DNA from 3 places in the Streptomyces sp. NPDC096079 genome. Region 2 is predicted to be linked to each of the others. Evidence: riboswitches for the same ligand, from Rfam matches in the RefSeq annotation. Region 2 holds a riboswitch; each other region holds the start of a gene.
The links. A riboswitch is a leader RNA that binds a small molecule or an ion and turns the genes downstream of it on or off. The one in region 2 is predicted to bind cyclic di-AMP.
Positions count from the first base shown of each region.

Region 1: another riboswitch for cyclic di-AMP. It lies ahead of ABTY59_RS11010 (M23 family metallopeptidase); the one in region 2 lies ahead of ABTY59_RS16540 (transglycosylase family protein).
Region 3: another riboswitch for cyclic di-AMP. It lies ahead of ABTY59_RS36840 (M23 family metallopeptidase); the one in region 2 lies ahead of ABTY59_RS16540 (transglycosylase family protein).

Region 1 is NZ_JBEOST010000004.1:122,381-127,781, forward strand. Features, by position in the region: gene ABTY59_RS10995 (DNA gyrase/topoisomerase IV subunit A) at 1-273, opposite strand, end outside; gene ABTY59_RS11000 (M16 family metallopeptidase) at 455-1,810, shown strand; gene ABTY59_RS11005 (M16 family metallopeptidase) at 1,807-3,204, shown strand; cyclic di-AMP (ydaO/yuaA leader) riboswitch at 3,404-3,569, shown strand; gene ABTY59_RS11010 (M23 family metallopeptidase) at 3,582-4,352, shown strand; gene ABTY59_RS11015 (GntR family transcriptional regulator) at 4,556-5,239, shown strand.
Region 2 is NZ_JBEOST010000007.1:55,479-60,879, reverse strand. Features, by position in the region: gene ABTY59_RS16555 (globin domain-containing protein) at 1-221, opposite strand, end outside; gene ABTY59_RS16550 (cytochrome P450 family protein) at 309-1,577, shown strand; gene ABTY59_RS16545 (LysM peptidoglycan-binding domain-containing protein) at 1,768-2,724, shown strand; cyclic di-AMP (ydaO/yuaA leader) riboswitch at 2,983-3,156, shown strand; gene ABTY59_RS16540 (transglycosylase family protein) at 3,160-3,873, shown strand; gene eno (phosphopyruvate hydratase) at 4,213-5,401, shown strand, end outside.
Region 3 is NZ_JBEOST010000040.1:8,075-13,475, reverse strand. Features, by position in the region: gene ABTY59_RS36850 (PrsW family intramembrane metalloprotease) at 1-192, shown strand, start outside; gene ABTY59_RS36845 (aldo/keto reductase) at 382-1,329, opposite strand; gene ABTY59_RS36840 (M23 family metallopeptidase) at 1,374-2,462, opposite strand; cyclic di-AMP (ydaO/yuaA leader) riboswitch at 2,474-2,638, opposite strand; gene ABTY59_RS36835 (PP2C family protein-serine/threonine phosphatase) at 2,840-4,051, opposite strand; gene ABTY59_RS36830 (MFS transporter) at 4,179-5,401, opposite strand, start outside.

The DNA.
Region 1 (5,401 bases), on a different contig from region 2:
GTGCGGGTGGAGCTTGCCCATCACCTCGCCGACGACACGGGCGCACTTGACGAAGCCGCGGTCGGGGCGGAGCCCCATCTCGCCCATCTGGTAGACGATCCGGCGCTGCACGGGCTTCATGCCGTCGCGGGCGTCGGGGAGGGCGCGCGAGTAGATCACCGAGTACGCGTACTCGAGGAAGGAGCCCTGCATCTCGTCGACCACGTCGATGTCGAGGATCCTCTCCTCGTACGCGTCGTCCGGCGGCGGTGTCTTCGTGCTGCGGCGGGCCATCGCGGCTGCGGCTCCTTCACCAACAAGGTTGATCTGACGCGGACCATTGTGGACCGTGCCACCGACAACGCCGACCGCGACCCGGAAGAGGGACATCACGAAGGCTCGGGAACTTCGCCAGGTGTCGGCGCGCTTGCATACAGTGGCAGGACTTTTTCACATCGCGATCGAAGGGACGTACATGCCCATGGGTCACACGGCCACGGCCGAGGCCGGCTCCGGCGGCCTGACAGCGACCGAGCACCGGTTGGCGAACGGCCTGCGCGTGGTGCTCTCGGAGGACCACCTGACCCCGGTCGCCGCGGTCTGCCTCTGGTACGACGTCGGCTCGCGCCACGAGGTCAAGGGCCGCACGGGCCTCGCCCACCTCTTCGAGCACCTGATGTTCCAGGGCTCGAAGCAGGTGCACGGGAACGGCCACTTCGAGCTCGTGCAGGGGGCCGGCGGCTCGCTCAACGGCACGACGAGCTTCGAGCGCACCAACTACTTCGAGACCATGCCCGCGCACCAGCTGGAGCTCGCGCTCTGGCTGGAGGCCGACCGCATGGGCTCGCTGCTCGCCGCCCTGGACGACGAGTCCATGGAGAACCAGCGGGACGTCGTCAAGAACGAGCGCCGCCAGCGCTACGACAACGTGCCGTACGGCACGGCCTTCGAGAGGCTGACCGCCCTCGCCTACCCGGAGGGCCACCCCTACCACCACACGCCGATCGGCTCCATGGCCGACCTGGACGCGGCGACCCTGGAGGACGCGCGGAACTTCTTCCGCACGTACTACGCCCCGAACAACGCCGTGCTGTCCGTCGTCGGCGACATCGACCCGGCGCGGACGCTCGCCTGGGTCGAGAAGTACTTCGGCTCCATCCCGGCCCACGACGGCAAGCCCGAGCCGCGCTCCGGCGAGCTGCCCGAGGTCATCGGGGAGCAGCTCCGCGAGGTCGTCGAGGAGGAGGTCCCGGCGCGTGCGCTGATGGCCGCCTACCGGCTGCCGCACGACGGCACGCGCGCGTGCGACGCCGCCGACCTCGCCCTGACGGTCCTGGGCGGCGGGGAGTCCTCCCGCCTGCACAACCGTCTGGTCCGCCGCGACCGCACGGCCGTCGCCGCCGGCTTCGGTCTGCTGCGGCTGGCCGGCGCCCCCTCGCTCGGCTGGCTGGACGTCAAGACCTCCGGCGGCGTCGAGGTCCCGCAGATCGAGGCGGCCGTCGACGAGGAGCTCGCCCGGTTCGCCGCCGAGGGCCCCACGGCCGAGGAGATGGAGCGCGCGCAGGCCCAGTTGGAGCGCGAGTGGCTGGACCGGCTCGGCACCGTCGCGGGCCGCGCGGACGAACTGTGCCGGTTCGCCGTGCTGTTCGGCGACCCGCAGCTCGCCCTGACGGCCGTCGACCGGGTCCTGGAGGTCACCGCCGACGAGGTGCGGGAGGTCGCCGCGGCGAAGCTGCGCCCCGACAACCGCGCGGTGCTCGTGTACGAGCCCCTGGCGACCGAGCAGAGCGACAGCGCCGACGGCGATGACGAAGAGGGAGCGGACCAGTGACCGACGCCGCCGTGTCTTTGACGAGCATGGACTTCCACCCGCAGCCCGAGGCGGGCACCGCGAAGCCGTGGGCCTTCCCGGCACCGGACCGCGGGAAGCTGGACAACGGTCTGACCGTGCTCACCAGCCACCGCCCCGGCCAGCAGGTCGTCGCCGTGGAGATCTTCCTGCCCGCCCCGCTGGACGCCGAGCCCGCCGGGCTCGACGGCGTCGCCACGATCATGGCCCGAGCGCTCTCCGAGGGCACCGACCAGCACAGCGCCGAGGAGTTCGCGGCCGAGCTGGAGCGCTGCGGCGCCACGCTCGACGCGCACGCCGACCACCCGGGCGTACGGGTCTCCCTGGAGGTCCCCGTCTCCCGGCTGCCCAAGGCGCTCGGGCTGCTCTCCGAGGCGCTGATCGCCCCCGCGTTCCTGGACACCGAGGTCGAGCGCCTGGTGCGCAACCGCCTCGACGAGATCCCGCACGAGACGGCCAACCCGGGCCGTCGCGCCGCCAAGCAGCTCTCCAAGGAGCTGTTCCCGGCCGAGTCCCGGATGTCCCGGCCGCGCCAGGGCACCGAGGAGACCGTCGCCGCGATCGACGCCGCCGCCGTCCGCGCCTTCTTCGAGGCGCACCTCCGGCCCGGCACGGCCACCGCCGTGGTCGTCGGCGACCTGACCGGGGTCGACCTCGACAAGGTCCTCGCCGAGACGCTGGGCGCCTGGACGGCTGAGCCGGCCGAGCCGCTCCCGATGCCGCCGATCACCGCCGACGACACCGGACGGGTCGTCATCGTGGACCGTCCGGGCGCCGTGCAGACGCAGCTGCTGATCGGCCGGATCGGCCCCGACCGGCACGACCGCGTCTGGCCGGCCCAGGTCCTCGGCACGTACTGCCTCGGCGGCACCCTGACCTCGCGTCTGGACCGGGTCCTGCGCGAGGAGAAGGGCTACACGTACGGCGTGCGGGCCTTCGGTCAGGTGCTCCGCTCGGACGCCGCGGGGAACGGCGCCTCGATGCTCGCCATCAGCGGATCCGTCGACACCCCGAACACGGGTCCGGCGCTCGAGGACCTGTGGAAGGTGCTGCGCACGCTCGCCGCCGAGGGGCTCACCGACGCCGAGCGCGAGACGGCCGTGCAGAACCTGGTGGGCGTGGCCCCCCTCAAGTACGAGACGGCCGCCTCGGTCGCCGGGACGCTCGCCGACCAGGTGGAGCAGCACCTTCCGGACGACTACCAGGCGCAGTTGTACGCGCGCCTGGCCGAGACGGGCACGGTCGAGGCGACGGCCGCCGTGGTCAGCGCCTTCCCGGTGGACCGGCTCGTGACCGTGCTCGTCGGCGACGCGGCGCAGATCGCGGAGCCCGTGCGGGGTCTGGGCATCGGTGAAGTGACCGTCGTGACCGGCTGATTCAGGCCGCAGCGCGACAACGACAGGACCCCGACGGCATGTTTCGTCGGGGTCCTCCGCTTTGTCCGTATTGAGGTCAAGATGATCTTTTGCCCTGTGGCATGTCTTACAAAAAGCGTGTCCGGTTGGTGATTGAAAGACGATCCGCATAGCGTCGGGGCGACTGTTCGTCAGTTGCACGTGCCGCAGCCGCGGCATCGGACAGTCATCGCCGAGTCCCCGTCAGGCGCGAGCCTGGGGAGCCGGGGACCCACACGCAGTCCCTGGGGTGAATCGGGCGGCCTTCGTCTTGACGGAGGGGCCCGTAGGAGACCTTCCTGCTCCGAACCCGTCAGCTAACCCGGTAGGCGAGAGGGAAGGAAAGGATCAGCCACTACATGGCGTTCACCCGTGCCACCGGGAAGCATCGTGGTCCGAGCCGGATGGCGCGCCGCAGCGTGGGCATCGCCGGCGTCGCGACGCTCGCCACCACCGGCGTCATCGGAACCCTCGCCTCCCCGGCGCTCGCCGCCGACACGGACCACCGCTCCGTCGAGGACACCGGCCTGACCCAGGTCATCACCGAGGACTCCCTCGTGGACCGGATCAACGCCCAGGCCACCGCCCAGGAGCAGGAGGCCGTCGAGGCCATCGCCAAGGCGAAGGCCAAGGCCGAGGCGAAGCGCAAGGCGGACGCCCGCGCCAAGGAGATCCGGCTGGAGCGTGAGCGTGCCGCCCGCGAGGCCGAGCGCCGCCGCCTGGCCTCCTTCCAGCTCCCCGTCGCCGGCTCGTACGTCTCCACCGGCTACAAGACCGGTGGCTCCCTCTGGTCCTCCGGCAGCCACTCCGGCGTCGACTTCCACGCCGCCTACGGCACCCGGGTCGTCTCCGTCGGCTCCGGCACCGTCGTCGAGGCCGGCTGGGGCGGCGCGTACGGCAACAACATCGTCATCCGGATGAACGACGGCACGTACACCCAGTACGGACACCTGTCCTCCATCGGGGTCTACGTCGGCCAGACCGTCGAGCCGGGCCAGCAGATAGGCGTCTCCGGCTCGACCGGCAACTCCACCGGCCCGCACCTGCACTTCGAGGCGCGCACGAGCCCCGAGTACGGCTCCGACATCAACCCGGTCGCGTACCTCCGCGCCCGCGGCGTCACCGTCTGACCCGTACCGCATCTTCGCGGAGCGACTCGCAAAAGCCCCGGCTCGTACTGAGCCGGGGCTTTTCGTCGACCGGAACGGCCAAAATACAGCCATGGATTCCATCGGGGCATCGGAAATTCCGGCGGGCTGCCATAGAGTCGAAGATCGGGCGCAGAACAGGCGCCGATGGAATGGACTCGCGCGGACCAAAGCGGAGGTCGGACATGCGCATTCCCGCGCACTCGGTATGCACGGCGATCCGGGACGACATCGTCTCCGGCGTGTTCGAGCGGGGCGGCCGGCTGACCGAGGAGCAACTCGCCCGCCGGTACGGGGTCTCCCGCGTCCCGGTCCGCGAGGCGCTGCGCACCCTGGAGTCCGAGGGGTTCGTCGTCACCCGGCGTCACGCGGGCGCCCATGTCGCCGAGCCCACCGAGCAGGAGGCGGCCGACCTGCTCGACATGCGGGCGCTGCTCGAGCCGCTCGGGGCCGCGCGGGCCGCGCAGCGGCGCACGGAGGCCCACCTCAAGGTGCTGCGCGGCCTGGTCAGGCTGGGGCAGGAGCGGGCCAGGCGGGGCCAGGGCGAGGATCTGCGGTCGCTCGGCGGCTGGTTCCACGAGACGCTCGCGCAGGCTTCGGGGAGCCCGGCCCTGACGGCGCTGCTCACCCAGCTCCGGCACAAGATCGCCTGGACGTACGTCGTGGAGCAGCCCGCCCAGCCGGTCGAGGCCTGGGCCGAGCACGGCGCGATCGTGGACGCCGTGGCGCGCGGCGACGCCGAGCGGGCGAGGAGCCTGACCGCGCTGCACGCGGAGCGCTCGCTGTCCCTGCACCGGCTCAAAAAGCCGGAGCGGGGCCGTGTGAGGGTTTCGCAACATGCCGTCAACACGGCGAGTGCCCGGAATTAACACGCACGCCGTATACAAAGAAATAGGCATTCGGCCGGGGTTTTCGTGCTGCCCGAAAATGGGCCCGACGAGTCCGGGGAATGCGAATGGCCGTGCCCGCCGGAATTCCGGCGGGTCGGGACCAGGGCCCGGCACCTGTCGGTGGATCTGGCGACCGGCACG
Region 2 (5,401 bases):
CCCAGCTGCCCCAGGTACCCGGAGAGCCGGGGGTCCTCCAGGTGGGTCACCACGTGGGTGAGCGCGGCGAAGAGCCGGTCCCGCTGGGGGAGCATGTCCTCGGGGAAGAGCGCGCGCACCCCGGGGTTGTTCCAGAAGAGGTGCGAGTAGAAGAACGTGACGGCGTGCTCGGCGCGTCTCTCGACGACCGCGAACGTGCTTCTGAGCAGCTGGGGATCCACCGACAAGAATCTAGGGCACAACCTGTACCGCTTGATCACGTCTTCTCCATGAACGTGACGTCCGGAGCCGCCCTGTACGGTCGTGACGTGAGCACCACCCCCACCCCCCGGCCCGCCCCCACGCTCTTCACCTGGGAGTTCGCCACCGATCCCTACCCGGCGTACGCCTGGCTGCGCGAACACGCTCCCGTGCACCGGACGACGCTGCCGAGCGGGGTCGAGGCCTGGCTCGTGACCCGGTACGCGGACGCCCGGCAGGCCCTCGCCGACCAGCGGCTCTCCAAGAACCCCGCGCACCACGACGAGTCCCCGCACGCGAAGGGGAAGACGGGCATCCCGGGCGAGCGCAAGGCCGAGCTGATGACGCATCTGCTCAACATCGACCCGCCGGACCACACCCGGCTGCGCCGCCTCGTGTCGAAGGCGTTCACCCCGCGCCGGGTCGCCGAGTTCACGCCGCGCGTGCAGGAGCTGACGGACCGGCTCATCGACGGGTTCGTGGAGCGGGGCAGCGCCGACCTCATCCACGAGTTCGCCTTCCCCCTGCCGATCTACGCGATCTGCGACCTGCTCGGGGTGCCGCCGGAGGACCAGGACGACTTCCGGGACTGGGCCGGGATGATGATCCGGCACGGCGGCGGGCCGCGCGGTGGGGTCGCCCGGTCGGTGAAGAAGATGCGCGGCTATCTCGCCGAGCTGATCCACCGCAAGCGGGGGGAGCCGGGGGACGACCTGATCTCGGGGCTCATCAAGGCCTCCGACCACGGCGAGCACCTCACCGAGAACGAGGCCGCCGCGATGGCCTTCATCCTGCTGTTCGCCGGCTTCGAGACGACCGTGAATCTGGTCGGTAACGGACTTTACGCCCTTCTCCGGCATCCGGAGCAGCGGGCGCTGCTCCAGGAGTCCCTCGCCGCCGGGGAGACCGGACTCCTGGAGACCGGCGTCGAGGAGCTGCTGCGGTTCGACGGGCCCGTGGAGATGGCGACCTGGCGTTACGCGACACGGGCGCTGACCATCGGCGGACAGGAGATCCCGGCCGGCGACCCGGTGCTCGTGGTGCTCGCCGCCGCCGACCGGGACCCGGAGCGCTTCGACGGTCCGGACGTGCTCGACCTCGCCCGGCGCGACAACCAGCACCTCGGGTACGGGCACGGCATCCACTACTGCCTGGGCGCGCCGCTCGCCCGTCTCGAAGGGCAGACGGCGCTCGCGACGCTCCTGACTCGCCTGCCGGATCTGCGACTTGCCGCCGATCCGGCCGAACTGCGGTGGCGCGGAGGGCTCATCATGCGCGGATTGCGCACGCTTCCGGTCGAGTTCTCCCCGTCCGTACCGGTCTTGGCTGCTGACTGAGCATCAGAAATGTGATCTTTACGTGATCGCGGGGCGATCGACTTGTGACGGGCGTTCGAATGCCGCTACGTTTCCCGGCAGTCTCAGCCGTCACGCGAAAGGCGCTCCTATGCGTTCCGGGAACGGACGACACCGTCGCCCCCGTCAGGCCCCCGCCATCGTCGTCGCCGCGGGCGTGACCGGATCCGCCATGGCACTGCCGCTGCTGGCCTCCGGATCCGCCTCCGCCGCCGACGCCGCCACCTGGGACCGGGTCGCCGAGTGCGAGTCCGGTGGCCAGTGGAGTGCCAACTTCGGCAACGGCATGTACGGCGGCCTCCAGATCACCCAGGACAGCTGGGAGCGGAACGGCGGCCTCGCGTACGCGCCCAGCCCCGACCTCGCCAGCCGCGCCCAGCAGATCGCGGTGGCCGAGAAGGCGCTCGCCAAGGGCAGCGACGAGTGGGCCACCTGTGCCCCGATCGCCGGCCTGAAGAACGACGGCAAGGCCACCGGCGTGAACCCCGGCCCGGCCGCCGTCCCCACGACCCCCGGTGGGCCCCTCCCCGAGTCCAACCGCACGGCGGACGCCCCGGCCGCCCCCCAGGGCTCCGTCGGGCAGGCGCAGCGGTCCGCCGCGTCCGCGACGCCGGTGGCGCCGGCCACGCCGGTCGTTCCGAGCGCTCCGGTGACCTCCGCCACCCCGTCGGCACCGACCGCGCCCACCACCCCGGTGGCCCCGGACGCGTCCGTTACGCCCGGTACGCCGGATTCTTCTGACGTGTCGAAGGGTGACACGCCGTCGGCCACACCCGGCACCGGCAAGCACCGGGGTGAGGCCGCACCGGAGGAGTCCGGCGAGTCGGGCGGATCGGCTGAATCGGGTCGACACGCCTCGAATACGGACAAGTCCACGGGGGAAGTCGACGCCACGCCGGTGACTGACGGGACGAAGGAATCGGGCGCAACGGACAGTCAGGGCACTTCGGGCGAGTACACCGTGCAGCCGGGTGACAGTCTGTCCGGCATTGCGCAGGAGAACGAACTCCCCGGAGGCTGGACCGCCCTCTATGACGCCAACCGGCAGACGGTGGGCCTCGATCCGGACCTCATCCTGCCTGGTCAGAGCCTCGATCTGACGCCGGGTTCGGTGGCGGCGGCCGAATAGTTCGCGGGGTTATGTCCGGTTCTGGGCAAGTGAGACATGGGTCTCTTCGCCCCAACTGGCGTGTCACGTCCGCAAACTTTGCTCCCGTCACCTCTCACCTGCACAAACACCGCCCACCGGAGGGCAAGCAGGGGCGATATTTCCGCAATGGGCCTCTTTGAACTTCCGGTGGGTCTGTGTCTACGGTCGTCACCGCTCGCCACCGCGGGCCCCGTCGACCGAAACGCCGAATCCTGCCGTCGGCCGATGGGAACAGTCGTCGCGCAAGCGCCGAAGGCAGGAGTGGGGGACCCAAGGTAAGTGCCGGCCCCGGCCGTCGAGACAGACGGCCGACGACCGGCTTGGGGTGAAGCCGCGTGCTAGGACACGCGGCCGGGCAACTTTCCGGCCCGAACCCGACAGCTCACCTCACAGGCGTCGGTGAGGAGAATCCCCATGCTGTTTTCCGCCAAGGGCAAACACCGTCGTCCCTCCAAGGCCACCCAGGTCGCCACGCTCGTCGGCGTCACCGGTGTCGCCGTCGCCGCCCCGCTGCTGACCGCGGGCACCGCCTCGGCCGCCACCACCGCCGAGTGGGACACCGTCGCCCAGTGCGAGTCCGGCGGCAACTGGTCCATCAACACCGGCAACGGCTTCTACGGCGGCCTGCAGTTCACCAACTCCACCTGGGCCGCCTTCGGTGGCACCGCCTACGCCCCGCGCGCCGACATGGCGTCCAAGGCCCAGCAGATCTCCGTCGCCGAGAAGGTCCTCGCGGGCCAGGGCAAGGGTGCCTGGCCGAGCTGCGGCGTCGGCCTCTCCAGCGCCGCCTACGACGGCGGCGCCGCCGAGAGCGCCCCGAAGCAGGAGGCCGCCCCGAAGCAGGAGGCCGCCCCCAAGCCGCAGGAGCGTCGCGCCGAGCAGCCGACCACCCGCAGCGAGCAGCGCCAGGCCCCGAAGGCCACCGCCAAGAAGACCGTCACCACGCCCACCGGCAAGACGGTCAAGAAGGGTGACGGCGAGTACAAGGTCGTCACCGGCGACACCCTCAGCAAGATCGCCCAGGCGCACGGCGTCAAGGGCGGCTGGGCCAAGCTCTTCGAGCTGAACAAGGACGTCGTCGAGAACGCCGACCTCATCTACCCGGGTCAGCAGCTCCACCTGAAGTGAGCCCGGCGGCTCGCGTGAGTCCGGCGGCTCACGCGGCCCCGACGACCCTCCCGCGGTGACCACCCCGGTCCGGCGCGCCCTTCCCCCGTGCGCGCCGGACCGGGGTTCCCCCTTTTAAGGAGGACCCGCCTCCTTGTTCCTGGGGGACCTCATGGTTACCGTCCAGTAGATCTGGGGTCCTTCGTCCCGCAATGCGTGCCCTTGGGTCCTTTTTCGTCCCAGCGGGCGGGCGCACGGCGGGCGGGAGCCCCCGAGCCGGTTAGGCTCTTGTCGCAAGGCCGAGCGACCCTGCACCGACCTTGCGTCACATCCCGCGTCACATCCCAGAAGGAGATGCTCGTGCCGTCCATCGACGTCGTCGTAGCCCGGGAAATCCTGGACTCCCGAGGCAACCCCACGGTCGAGGTCGAGGTCGGCCTCGACGACGGCAGCACCGGCCGTGCTGCCGTTCCGTCCGGCGCCTCCACCGGTGCGTTCGAGGCCATCGAGCTTCGCGACGGTGACCCGAACCGCTACCAGGGCAAGGGTGTCGAGAAGGCCGTCCTCGCCGTCATCGAGCAGATCGGCCCGGAGCTCGTCGGCTACGACGCCACCGAGCAGCGCCTGATCGACCAGGCCATGTTCGACCTGGACGCCACGGAGAACAAGGGCTCGCTCGGCGCCAACGCCATCCTCGGCGTCTCCCTCGCCGTCGCGCACGCCGCCTCCGAGGCCAGCGACCTCCCCCTCTTCCGCTACCTGGGCGGCCCGAACGCGCACCTGCTGCCCGTTCCGATGATGAACATCCTCAACGGTGGGTCGCACGCCGACTCCAACGTGGACATCCAGGAGTTCATGATCGCCCCGATCGGCGCGGAGTCCTTCTCCGAGGCCCTCCGCTGGGGCACCGAGGTCTACCACACCCTCAAGTCCGTCCTGAAGACCAAGGGCCTCTCCACCGGCCTCGGCGACGAGGGCGGCTTCGCCCCGAACCTGGACTCCAACCGCGAGGCGCTCGACCTCATCCTGGAGGCCATCAAGCAGGCCGGCTACGTCCCGGGCAAGGACATCGCGCTGGCGCTCGACGTCGCCGCGTCCGAGTTCTACAAGGACGGCAAGTACGAGTTCGAGGGCAAGTCCCGCTCGGCCGCCGAGATGACCGAGTACTACGAGGAGCTCGTCTCCGCGTACCCGCTCGTCTCCATCGAGGACCCGCTGTTCGAGGACGACTGGGCCGGCTGGAAGGTCATCACCGACAAGCTCGGCGCCAAGGTGCAGCTCGTCGGCGACGACCTGTTCGTCACCAACCCGGAGCGCCTCGCCCGCGGCATCGACGAGGGCACCGCCAACGCCCTGCTCGTCAAGGTCAACCAGATCGGCTCGCTCACCGAGACCCTCGACGCCGTCGAGCTCGCCCAGCGCAGCGGCTTCAAGTGCATGATGTCGCACCGCTCCGGCGAGACCGAGGACGTCACCATCGCCGACCTCGCCGTCGCCACCAACTGCGGCCAGATCAAGACCGGCGCCCCGGCCCGCTCCGAGCGCGTCG
Region 3 (5,401 bases), on a different contig from region 2:
CTGCGGGACCGGGCCCGGCGCGGCACGGCTGGGCCCGACTTCCCGGCCCGGGAGCAGGAGCTGCTGCACCACCTGTGGCAGCGCCGCGCGGTCGCCTCCCCCGCCCTGACGTTCGCGGCGCGGGCCACGGGCCGCGCCTGGGCACCGCCGCAGTACCTGGACTACGAGGGCTACAACCCGTACCGCAGCTAGTGCTGTGGCCGGAAAGGTTTGCCGGGTCGCGGCGTCCGGTGCGGTGCATCGCAAGGCGGAGGGCCTCGGCTCGTACTGGACGTACTCGCGAGGGCCGACAACGCGGCGAGGTGCCGTGCCGGGCGTCGCGACCCGGTGAACCTTTCCGGTCACAGCACTAGGGGCCTGATCCGACGGGAACTGCCAGGCCTAGTGCGCCGACGCCTCCGTCAGCAGCGTCAGCTCCTCCTCCGTCAGTTCCAGGTCGGCGGCCGCCACCAGGGCGGGGAGCTGCTCGACCGTGCGGGCCGAGGCGATCGGCGCGGCGACGGTCGGGCGGGCTGCGAGCCAGGCGAGGGCGACGGTGGCGAGCTCCGCGCCGTGCGCCTCGGCGACCGCGTCGAGGGCGGAGAGCACGGCCCGGCCCCGCTCGGTGTCCAGGTGGCCGGCGGCCCCGGAGGCCCGGACGCTGTCGACGGTGGCGCCGGGGCGGTACTTGCCGGTGAGGAAGCCCGCCGCGAGGCCGTAGTACGGGACGGCGGAGAGCCCGGCCCGCTCGACGGTCTCCAGGAGCGGGCCCTCGTAGGTGTCGCGGGAGACCAGGTTGTAGTGCGGCTGGAGGGCGACGTACCGGGCGAGGCCCTCGGCCTCGGCGAAGTCGAGGGAGGCGCGGAGCCGCTCCGGGGAGATGTTGGAGGCGGCGACGGCGCGCACCTTGCCGTCCTTCACCAGCTGGTCGAGGGCGGTGACGATCTCCTCGACGGGGACGGACTCGTCGTCGAAGTGGGTGTAGTACAGGTCGATGTGGTCGGTGCCGAGGCGGCGGAGGGACTCCTCCGCGCCCGCCTTGATGGTGGTGGCGGACAGGCCCTTGAAGTGGGGGTGGGCGCCGACCTTGGTGGCGACGACGATGTCGGAGCGGTTGCCCCGGGAGGCGAGCCAGCGGCCGATGACGGTCTCGGACTCGCCGCCCTCGTTGCCCTCGGCCCAGGCGGAGTAGACGTCGGCGGAGTCGACGAAGTTGCCGCCGGCGGCGGCGTAGGCGTCGAGGACGGCGAAGGACTGGGCCTCGTCGGCGGTCCAGCCGAAGACGTTGCCGCCCAGGGCGAGGGGGAAGACGTGCAGGTCGGAGCTGCCCAGCGGGCGGAGAGTGGTCATGTGTGGATCAACCGCTCCCGCCGCCGGGCCTATTCCGGGTGGGGTCAGAGGCTGAGGCCCTTGGAGCGGAGCCAGTCCGCCGGGTCGATGCCGTCGCCGCCGGGCGTGTGGACCTCCATGTGGAGGTGGGCGCCGGTGACGTTGCCGGTGGCGCCGACGCGGCCGATGGTCTCGCCGGTGCCCACGGTCTGGCCCGCGCCGACCAGCATGGACGAGAGGTGGCAGTACCAGACCTCGGTGCCGTCCTCCAGCTCCAGGACGATCCGGTAGCCGTAGGAGCCGGACCAGCCCGCCGACTTGACGGTCGCGCCGTGGACGGCCTTGAGCGGGGTGCCCGTGGGGGCGGCGAAGTCGAGGCCGGTGTGGTAGCCGGAGGACCACATGGAGCCGGACTGCATGTAGGTGGCGGTGAGGCTGTACGAGGAGACCGGCAGCGAGTAGCTGGCGGCGAGCTTGGCGAGGCGCTCGGCCTCGGCCTTCGCCTTGGCCGCCGCTTCCGCCTTGGCCTTGGCCTCCGCCTCGGCCTTCGCCTTCGCCTCGGCGGCGGCCTTCTGCGCGGCGGCCTCCTTGGCCACGGCCTCGGCGGCGGCCTTCTCCGCCGCCGCCTTCTCCGCCGCGGCCTTCTCGGCGGCGTCGGCGGAGGCCTGCTGCTGCTCGGCCTGCTGGAGGATGCGGGCGCGCAGGGCCTCGCCCGCGGCGGGGGCGGCGGCGGCCTGCTCGGTGCTCTCGTCGGCCGTGGTGTAGGCGGCGGCGGTGAGCGGGTTCGGGTTGGCGCGGGCCTCGCTGACGGGCTCGCTGTGCTCCTCGGGGAGCAGGTCGCCGACGCCGGGGAGGTCGTGGGCGTCCGGCAGGTCGAGGTCCGGGAGGTCCGGGAGCGATATGGCGACCGGGGGCTTCTCCTGCGCGGTGGCGAGGCCGCCCGCGCCGACGGCCGCGATCACGCCGACGCCGAGGACGGTGGAGGAGCGGGCGAAGTTGGAGCGCTGCTTGACGACCCGGTGCCGGCCGCCGGAGCGGCCCTCGGCGCGGAGGGAGCCCTCGGTGGGGTTCCACTCGGTGTCCGGGGCGGCGGGACCCGCACCGCCACCGAAGGCATCGAAGGGGGCTTCGGGTGCGGGGGTGTTGGACGCCACGGAGGCGCGCTCCTTTCCTTCCTTCTCGCCTACCGGGTTAGCTGACGGGTTCGGAGCAGGAAGGTCTCCTACGGGCTCGACCGCACGGGTGCGTGGTCCGCACGGGTGCGAAGGGGCCCGATTCACCCCAAGTGGTGGTTCCCCGGTTCCTTTTCAGGATTCGGCGCGTGCGCACGGTGCCGCCTCTTGCGACGGCTGGGACGACCGCGCTGCGTTATCGAACGTTAATAGACAGGGGGTCCCGATTCCAAGCCGTCCCCCTTGATCATTCATTGAATTGGGAGGTAATGGTCCGACTTGACCCCCGTTCAGAACGGGCTCGCCCAACCCTCGCGATCTGACGTTATGTCAATTGTTATCGCAGTGACACCCTCCGACTACGCCTGGTGACGGGGCCCGCCCGGCGGCACCACCGGCATCGTCCGACGCCGCTCCGGCTGCCCCGCCGCCGGGCGGCTCACGGCCAGCAACGCCATGTCGTCGGTCGCCCCGCCGCCCGTGTGGAGCCGTACGTCGTCCACGAGCGCGTCGAGCAGTTCCTCGGGCCCGGGGAAGATCCGCCCGGCGAGCCGGGCCGCCGGATCGTAGAAGACGCCCTGCGCGTTCCGCGCCTCCGAGAGGCCGTCCGTGTAGAACAGCAGCGTCGTGCCCGGCGGGAACGGCCGCGCCTCCGCCCGGTCCGGCCACTGCGCCAGCTCCCCCATGCCGAGCGGCAGCGCCGCCTCCCCCGGCTCCAGCGCGTCGAGCCGCCCGTCCGCGTACAGCATCAGCGGCGGCGGATGACCCCGGTTGACGACCCGTACGAAACCGCCGAAGGTCCCGCTCCCGTCGGCGCGCGGGATCTCGGCCAGCACGGCGGTGGTGAACCCCTCGAAGGCGTCGAGCCCGTCCCGCCGGGTGCCCTCCCGGGTCAGCGCCCGTTCCAGGCGCAGCGCCACGCCCTCCAGGTTCCGCTCCTGCTCGGCCGCCTCCCGGAAGGCGCCGATGACGACGGCGACGGCCTCGACCGCGTCCATCCCCTTGCCCCGGACGTCCCCGACCACCAGCCGTACCCCGTGCGGGGTGTCCTGCACGGCGAACAGGTCGCCGCCGATGAACGCGTCGGCCTGTGCCGCCTCGTACCGCGCCGCGCACTGGAGCCCGCCGATCCGCTCGGCGGGCGTCGGCAGCACCGCCTTCTGCGCGGTCTCCGCGATGACCCGCGCCGAGGCGAGCCGCTCACCGCTGCGCCGCACCACCCGGTTGATGAGCAGGGCGAGCGCGGAGACGGTGAGGACGGTCAGGGTCTCCGTGAGCGCCGCGACCTCGTCGACGGTCCCGTTGTAGGCGTGCAGGCCCACCGAGGCGCAGACGGCGGCGATCCCGGTGAGCAGGGTGGTGAGGGTGGAGAAGAAGGGCGCGGCGATCAGCGGGGCGGCGGAGAAGAGCGGCGCCGCCGTGTACTCGGGCGGGGTCGCCACGTCGAAGGCGACACCGCCCACGATGATCAGCGGCGGCAGCGCGCGGATGAACCGCCGGGCGCCGCCGTAGTCGGCACGGCCCCCGCCGCCCCGCCGTCCGCCGCCCGCCGCTCCTAGGGGGTGCCCCACCTGTGCTCTCCTGCCCGGTCCGACCGGCCGCGGTCCGCACCGCGCCCTCCCAGGGTGGCCGCCGCCGCCGGGGGCGGCGACTCCCACGGGGCCGAGTGGCGTACGGACCCGGCCGCCCGGGACGGCCTCAGCCCGCCGACGCGCCCTCCTCCGGCGCGTCCTCCGCCAGCCGCCCGCCCCGGCCGAGCAGCGCCATCGCCGCCGCGCACAGCAGGCCCACGGCGCACAGCACGAGCCACGGCGCCGCCGACCAGCCGGTGACGTCGAGGAGCGCGCCCGTCCCCAGGTTCCCGAGGGTGATGCCGATCCCGCAGACCGTGTTGTAGAGCCCGTAGTGGGTGGCGACCCAGCGGCCCCGGGACAGGGCGACGACGGTGTCCATCTCGTACGGGTAGAGCACCGCGTTCGCGACGGCCAGCACCGCCGCGCACAGCAGCAGCCCCACCAGGCCGCGCCCCAGGACCGCCGGGACCAGGAACGCCCCGCCCATCAGGGCGAGCCCCAGGACGAGACACCGCTCCCGGCTGAGCCGGCGCCGGCACCAGGCCGTGATCCGCAGCTGCCCGGCCAGCGCGACGAGCGCCGACACCACGAACAGCGCGGTCGTCTCCGCCGTACCGCCCGCCGCGAGCGGCAGCGCCAGATAGACCTGGAAGGACAGCACGTACGAGCCGGTCATGGCGAGCGAGAAGAGCCAGAACGTCCGATGGGACAGGACCGTGCGGAACTGCCCCCGCGCTCCCCCCTCGGAGGGCCCGGACGCGCCCCGTACGGGCAGGTGCCGGAGCTGTACGAGGGTCAGGCCGGCGAACAGGACGGCCGCCACCACACAGGTCAGCCGGAACGACACCCCTGTCAGGGCCACCCCGACGAGCGGGCCGAGCAGGATGCCCGCCTGGTAGTACGTGTGAAACAGCGCGAAGGCCTCCACGCGCCGCTCCTCCCCCGCCTCCGCCGCGAGACAGGCCCGCACGGCGGGGTTGAAGAGCGCCCCCGCGAGGCCCGTCGCGAGCGAGGCGGCGATCAGCCACGGCAGCGACTGCGCGAAGGCGAGCGCCCCGAAGCCGACCGTCCGCAGCGCGCAGCCGGCCACGATGAGCGGCTTGAAGCCGAGCCGGTCGGCGAGCGCCCCGCCGACGAGGAACATGCCCTGCTGGGAGAGGTTCCGGGCGCCGAGGACGAGGCCGACGGCCCAGGCGGCCATGCCGAGCCCGTCCGCGAGGTGCGCGGCCAGGTAGGGCATGAGCATGTAGAAGCCGAGGTTGATGGTGAGCTGGTTGAGGAAGAGGAGCCTTACGGCCGGGTCGAAGCCGCGGCTCTGCTTCCAGATGCCGCCCTTGGAGGGCGCGG